DNA from 3 places in the Arthrobacter sp. QXT-31 genome. Region 3 is predicted to be linked to each of the others. Evidence: riboswitches for the same ligand, from Rfam matches in the RefSeq annotation. Region 3 holds a riboswitch; each other region holds the start of a gene.
What was found. A riboswitch is a leader RNA that binds a small molecule or an ion and turns the genes downstream of it on or off. The one in region 3 is predicted to bind thiamine pyrophosphate.
Positions count from the first base shown of each region.

Region 1: linked by a shared signal. The riboswitch ahead of thiC (phosphomethylpyrimidine synthase ThiC) and the one ahead of BWQ92_RS19920 (bifunctional hydroxymethylpyrimidine kinase/phosphomethylpyrimidine kinase) in region 3 are both predicted to bind thiamine pyrophosphate.
Region 2: linked by a shared signal. The riboswitch ahead of thiO (glycine oxidase ThiO) and the one ahead of BWQ92_RS19920 (bifunctional hydroxymethylpyrimidine kinase/phosphomethylpyrimidine kinase) in region 3 are both predicted to bind thiamine pyrophosphate.

Region 1 is NZ_CP019304.1:4,202,924-4,205,181, reverse strand. Features, by position in the region: gene BWQ92_RS19095 (amidohydrolase family protein) at 1-763, opposite strand, end outside; TPP riboswitch at 840-947, shown strand; gene thiC (phosphomethylpyrimidine synthase ThiC) at 943-2,258, shown strand, end outside.
Region 2 is NZ_CP019304.1:3,839,368-3,841,625, reverse strand. Features, by position in the region: gene thiO (glycine oxidase ThiO) at 1-1,198, opposite strand, end outside; TPP riboswitch at 1,189-1,310, opposite strand; gene thiE (thiamine phosphate synthase) at 1,338-2,039, shown strand; gene BWQ92_RS17475 (ferritin-like fold-containing protein) at 2,055-2,258, opposite strand, start outside.
Region 3 is NZ_CP019304.1:4,362,853-4,365,110, reverse strand. Features, by position in the region: gene BWQ92_RS19920 (bifunctional hydroxymethylpyrimidine kinase/phosphomethylpyrimidine kinase) at 1-1,297, opposite strand, end outside; TPP riboswitch at 1,280-1,376, opposite strand; gene BWQ92_RS19915 (Rne/Rng family ribonuclease) at 1,518-2,258, opposite strand, start outside.

The DNA of each region.
Region 1 (2,258 bases), 160 kb from region 3:
GCATGTGCTCGGCATACCGCGGGAACTTTGGCTCGGCCTGGGCTGCGATATCGGGGAAGGTGGCGATGTTGATGAGTGTGGGAACGATCGGCACCTGCTGCTCGGCGAAGCGGGGAATGTGCCTGGGCAGGAGCCCTGTGGCGTGCTCAATGCAGTCGATGCCGGCGTCCAGCATGTCATCCAGGGTGTCCTCGCCGAAGCAGTGGGCCGTGACCCTGGCGCCCTCGTCGTGGGCGGCCCGGACGGCGTCCCGCACGGCAGCGGCAGGGAAGGACGGCGCGAGGTCGCCGGCCGTGCGGTCGATCCAGTCCCCCACCAGCTTGACCCAGCCGTCCCCCTCCCGTGCCTGTTTGCGCACGGCCTCCACGAGGCCTTCGGGTTCAACTTCGACGGCGAAGTTGCGAAGGTAGCGGCGGGACCTGGCAACATGCCGGCCGGCCCGGATGATCCGGGGCGCATCAGGCCGCTGCTGCAGCCAGCGCGTGTCGCTCACGGCGCCGGCGTCGCGCACCAGCAGCGTTCCGGCGTTGCGGTCAGTTATCGCCTGCTCATACGCCACGTCGTCGTCCACGGCACCCGCCGGGCCCAGCCCGATGTGGCAGTGGGCATCAACGAATCCGGGCAGGACCCAGCCATCCAGGACGGTGTCCGCCCGCCGGCCCGGCGGATTGAACGTCAGTTTCCCGTCAACGGCCCAGAGCCCGCGGCGTTCCTCATCCGCCGCAGTGAGCACGGGTCCGCTGAATTCGATGATGTGCGCCATGGTTCCAGCTTAATTGGCCGCCGCACCGGGCCCTTCACAGATGGACAGGGGCAATCGGGGCTGTGGTAGCTTCGTCTAACGACCACACGGGTGCCCTTGCAGGGGCTGAGATCAGGCTGACGCAGCCTGCGACCGTCGAACCTGTCCGGGTAATGCCGGCGAAGGAAGTGAGCAGTAAATTGAGCACCCAGAAATCACAGCTGAGCCCTGCCCAAAATGAATCAGCCCAGAATGACGCAGCCGTCACGCAGTCGCTGAAGTCCCATTCACTGGCTTACCTGGAAGGAGACGGGCTGCGGGTTCCGGTAACGGAAATCGCCCTGGAGCCCTCCCCCAACGGCGAGCAGAACGAGCCGCTGCGCGTTTACCGCACGGCCGGTCCGGGCAGCGACCCGGTGGTGGGCCTCGCCCCGTTCCGTGCGGAATGGATTGCGGCGCGCGAAGACACGGAGACCTATGACGGCCGCGAGCGGAACCTGCTCGACGACGGCAAGTCAGCCGTGCGCCGCGGCGCGGCTTCCGCCGAATGGAAGGGCGCCAGGCCGGTGCCCCGCCGTGCGGCTGAAGGCAGGACCGTGACGCAGATGCACTATGCGCGTCAGGGCACCATCACTCCCGAGATGCGCTTCGTGGCCCTCCGTGAGAACTGCGACGTGGAACTCGTCCGCAGCGAACTCGCCGCCGGACGGGCCATCATCCCCAGCAACATCAACCACCCTGAGTCCGAACCCATGATCATCGGCAAGGCGTTCCTGGTGAAGATCAATGCCAACATCGGCAACTCGGCCGTTACCAGCTCCATCGCGGAAGAGGTGGACAAGCTGCAGTGGGCCACCCAGTGGGGTGCGGACACCGTGATGGACCTGTCCACCGGCGACGACATCCACACCACGCGCGAGTGGATCATCCGCAACTCCCCCGTGCCGATCGGCACGGTGCCGATCTACCAGGCGCTGGAAAAGGTCAACGGCGAGGCGAACGCGCTGACCTGGGAGATCTTCCGTGACACGGTCATCGAACAGTGCGAGCAGGGCGTGGACTACATGACCATCCACGCCGGCGTGCTGCTCCGGTACGTGCCCCTGACAGCGAACCGTGTGACCGGCATCGTCTCCCGCGGCGGTTCCATCATGGCCGGCTGGTGCCTTGCCCACCACCAGGAAAACTTCCTGTACACCCACTTTGACGAGCTCTGCGAGATCTTCGCGAAGTACGACGTCGCCTTCTCACTGGGTGACGGCCTGCGGCCCGGCGCGACGGCGGACGCCAACGACGCCGCGCAGTTCGCCGAACTGGACACCCTGGCTGAGCTGACCCAGCGGGCCTGGGAGTACGACGTGCAGGTCATGGTGGAGGGACCGGGCCACATCCCGTTCCACCTGGTGCGTGAGAATGTGGAGCGCCAGCAGGAGCTCTGTAAGGGGGCGCCCTTCTACACGCTGGGCCCGCTGGTCACCGATGTTGCCCCTGGCTACGACCACATCACCTCGGCCAT
Region 2 (2,258 bases), 520 kb from region 3:
GCCGATCGGTAATGCCGTCCATGAGCTGGCGGCAGATCGCCGCGGCGGCCGGGGTCAGCAGGACCCCGTGGCGGAAGAAGCCGGTGGCAATGATGAGGCCCGCCACGTCCGTACCGGCATCCCGCCCGCCTGCGGGGCCGCATGCCGGTACGCGGCCCAGCAGGGGTGCGTTGTCAGGTGTGCCGGGCCGTGCCCGGGCGGTGGCCTCGAGCAGCTCCAGCTCGGCGACGGCGGGAAGCAGGGCCTGCGCGTCACGCAGCAGCTGGTAGACGCCGCCGGCGCTGGTGCCCGGCACGCCGTCCTCGCGCTGGGTGGCGCCGATCACCACCGTGCCGTCCTGGCGGGGCACTATGTACACCGGAACGCCCCGCACCATGCCCCGGACGGTTGCGGTGAGCAGGGGCTGCAGGTGTGCGGGGACCCGAAGCCTGAGGATGTCTCCGTGGACGGGCCGCAGCGGCAGATGGAGGCCTTCCGGCAGGTTCTGCAGCTGTGCCGCGGCCAGGCCGTTGGCCACCACCGTCTCGGCCGCCCTGACGGAGCCGCCGCCCGCCAGCCGGACGCCGCAGACGCGTCCGCCGTCCCAGAGCAGGCCAGTGGCCTGCTCTGGGACGGTGGACCCCTGTGCTGCCGCGTTCCCCTGGCCCGCAGTCCTCTGGCCTTGGCTGGCCAGCTCTGCGGCCAGGGCCCTGACCAGCTTGCGCGGGTCCACCTGGTGGTCTGCCGGGATATCAAGGGCGCAGGAAATTCCGGGGCTGAGCAGCGGCTCGCGGGAACGCGCCTCGCGGATAGTCAGCGGTTCCACTTCCAGGCCGTGGGCCCGCTGCACGTCCCGCAGGTCCATCAGCGCGCGCCGGTCGGCGGGATCGGCACCCAGCGCAAGGGTAGGCGTCGTGAGATAACCGGCGTCCTCCCCGGTGGTGAGGGTGGCGGCAAACTCCGGCCACCTGGCCGAGGACTCCAGCATCAGCTCCAGGAGCCCTTCCTCCTGGTAATGCAGTTCGCTGACCGGGGCGAGCATGCCGGCCGCCGCCCAGCTGGCGCCACTGCCGGGGGCTTCATCGATGAGCACCACCGACCGGCCGGAACGCCGCGCCTCCCAGGCGATGCCGTGGCCCACCACGCCCCCGCCAATGACGGCCACGTCTGCCTCGAGACGCGTCGCGGCACAATCCTTACCGCTGGTTTCGGGATTCATGTTTTCCTTCCCTACGCCGGTACTAACCGGATCAGGTCAAGCGGTCGGCTCTGACGCCCTCTCAGCCCTGCGCCTTTTATGACATCGGCAACGGGCTCCCGCGGTACCTGCCCAGTTTAGAGGAACTAAGGTGGTTGCCATGACCGAGCACTCTGCCCACACCGCCGCCCGCCTCTACCTCTGCACCGATGCCCGCAAGGACCGCGGGGACTTTGCGGACTTCGTGGACGCGGCGTTTGCCGGCGGCGTTGACATCATCCAGCTGCGGGACAAGAGCATTGAGGCGGCCGAGGAGCTCGAGCTGCTGGAAATCGTCCACGCCGCCGCCCGCCGGCACGGCCGGCTCTGGGCCGTGAACGACCGCGCCGACGTCGCATCCATCGCCGGCGCCCCGGTGTTCCACATCGGCCAGAAGGACCTGCCGCTGCGCGCTGCCCGGAAGCTGCTGCACGATGCAACCGTGATCGGGCTCTCCACCCACAGCACGGAGCAGGTGGATGCCGCCATCGTCGCCGCCCACGGACGCGGCGGCCTGGACTATTTCTGCGTGGGCCCGCTCTGGGCCACCCCCACCAAACCCGGGCGCGCCGCCGTCGGACTCGATCTGGTGAGCTATGCGGCGAAGGCTGTCCGCACCGTGAACGAGGAAATCGTGGGGGGACTGCTGCTGCCCTGGTTCGCGATCGGCGGGATCGACCGCACGAACGTGGAGCAGGTCCTGGCGGCCGGAGCCAGCAGGATTGTCGTCGTCCGTGCCATCACCGAGGCGCCGGATCCGGCGGCCGCAGCGGCGGAACTGCTCGACGCCCTCGAAGCGACGTCCCCCGCAGCCGTCATCTAGCGGCAACCCGGCAAGCTACCCGCTCAGGCCCAGCTGGACCATCCGGCGGGAATGGTTTTCCGCGACTTCGGCCGTGATGCCCCGCACCTGTTCGCGGGCGCTGGCGTCCGTGGCGCCGGGTTCCGCCTCGACGAACAGTTCGCTGAGGAAGGCGTGCTCGTGGCCCACACGCTGGGCCTGGGTGATGGCTTCGCCCAGCAGGCGGCGGCCCCACAGCGC
Region 3 (2,258 bases):
TGCCGCCCGCCGAGGCGGCCAGCAGATGATCGACGTAGGCCTTCGTGACGGGGCCAAGCTCCGTCTGCACGGTACGTGTGCTGAGCCAGTTGCGGTGCAGTTCCGATTCAACCTCCAGGCATTGCTGCGAGGACCGTGCCCAGAACAGCTGCTCGGCCTCGGTCGGCGCGAGAGCGCTGGCCCGGGCCAGGACGCGGGAGTAGCCGTTGAGGTAGATGGCGTCCTGGGCGAGGTAGTACGCGAATTCCTTCTCCGGAAGGCTGCCCTCCACAAGCCCGCGGATGAAGCCCAGGCCATAGATGACTTCCAGGTCGGCGAAGGTCTCGGCACGCAGCAGTTCCCCGAACGCCCCCTTTGGTTCGGCCGGACCTGTCGTTCCGGCGTCGGCCATGTGGTGGAAATGGTGGATGGGTCCGTTTCCGGCGCCGACCTCCAGCTGCCCGGACGTGCGGAGCGCGCCGGCCAGCCAGGGCTTGACCTCCCGCAGTGACGCTTCCCAGTTGCCCAGCCGCGCCTGTGCAGTGGCCATGGCCGAGGAGAGGGAGCATCCGGTGCCGTGGCTGTTCCGCGTGGCAATCCGCTCACCGGTAACCTCCACCACCTCCGCGGACAGCAACCCTGCGGTGTTGACGAGGGCGTCCGGACAGGTTGTCCCGTTCAGGTGGCCGCCTTTGACCAGGACCGTGGCACCGGTCTGGTCCGCGAGCCGCCTGCCCTGGTCGAGGGCGGCAGCCCAGTCCGCGGCCTCAGGTTCCCCGAGCAGCATCGCCAGTTCGGGAAGGTTGGGGGTGACCAGGTCCGCGAGGGGCAGCAGCTTCCGGAGGGCAGCCTCCGCGGACTCCCGCAGGAGGCGGTCACCACTGGTGGCTACCATCACCGGGTCAAGGACCACGACGCCGGGCCGCACCTTTTCGAGCCAGCTGCGGACGGCGGCGATCACCTTTTCATCGCCCAGCATGCCGATCTTCACAGCATCCACGTGGATATCGTCACTGACAGCATCCAGCTGTGCTGACAGGAATGATGCAGGCGGAACGTGCACGCCGCTCACGCCGGTGGTGTTTTGCGCGGTGAGGGCGGTTATCGCGGCCATCCCGTAGCCGCCGTGGGCTGCAATGCTTTTCAGGTCGGCCTGAATGCCTGCGCCGCCGGACGGATCCGAGCCGGCGATGGCAAGGACCCGGGGAACTGCACGGGAGGTGGGGGTGGGCGGAGCCACGGTTTCCAGGAGCGGACTAGCGGCGGCCGTTGGTGCAGGCAGGAGCGATGCTGACAGTGTTGATGACAAAGGAGACATCCCTTCGCCGGTGCTAACCGGACAGGTTCAACGGGTTTGGATCTCAGCCGGCCCGTGCGCGGCACCCCGTGTCAGTCCCCCAGCCTAGCGGTTCGTTCCGGATATGGCGCCGAATTTGACGTTTGCGACAGGCCGGCAGCGAAAAGGGTCCGGCCCCGCAAGCGCGGTGCCGGACCCTTCCTCTGGATTCAGAAGTCAGTCATCCCAGACCTTGATCAGCTCAGAGTTCCGAGGCGGGTACCCCAACCCCCAGAATGATCGGTTCGCTGGCTGGCTGCGGAGCCGCCTTGGCCGCGCTGCCGTCACCCGTCTCCGGTGCCTTGGCCTCGTGCGAGTGCCCGGCGGCGGATGCGGGAGCAACCTCGTGGTGCTCCACGGATGTTTCGTTGGCTGCGCCCTGGGGACGGCTGGCGCTGCGGTTGCGTCGCGGACGGCGCCCCCGGGACAGGGCGGTGGAGCTTTCGGCCAGCTGGCCCGCAGCAGGCTGGCTTTCCGACTGCCGGCTTTCCCGCTGCTCGCTTTCCCGCTGGGCCGGCGCCTCTTCCCTGGGCTCCTCCTTCTCGGCGGGCGCAACCGGGCTGCCGAGGTGCGCGAAGGCCTCCTCCAGGCGGTCCAGCGTCAGGGCCGGCGCTTCCTTCGGCGGCTCATCGCTGTGATCGACAAACGGAAGAATCACCTTCTCGCCGCCAAAAGTCAGCACTGCCCCTGGCCGGCCGGAGATGCTCTCCGTTTCAGGAGCGCGGTGCACCACAGGGCTTTCCGGTGCGGCAGCCGCTGGCGCGGCCGGACGCGGTGCTTCCGCTGACGCGGCGGCGGTCTGCGCGGCCTCCTCGTGCAGGTGCGCGGCGTGCGCCGCTGCCGCGATGTTGGCGAGGGCGGCGCGGGTGGCTTCAGCCTTGGCGTGGCGTTCTGCTTCCGAGGGGTCGGGGTGGTGCAGCGCGGCAGGGGCGGCCGGAGCGCC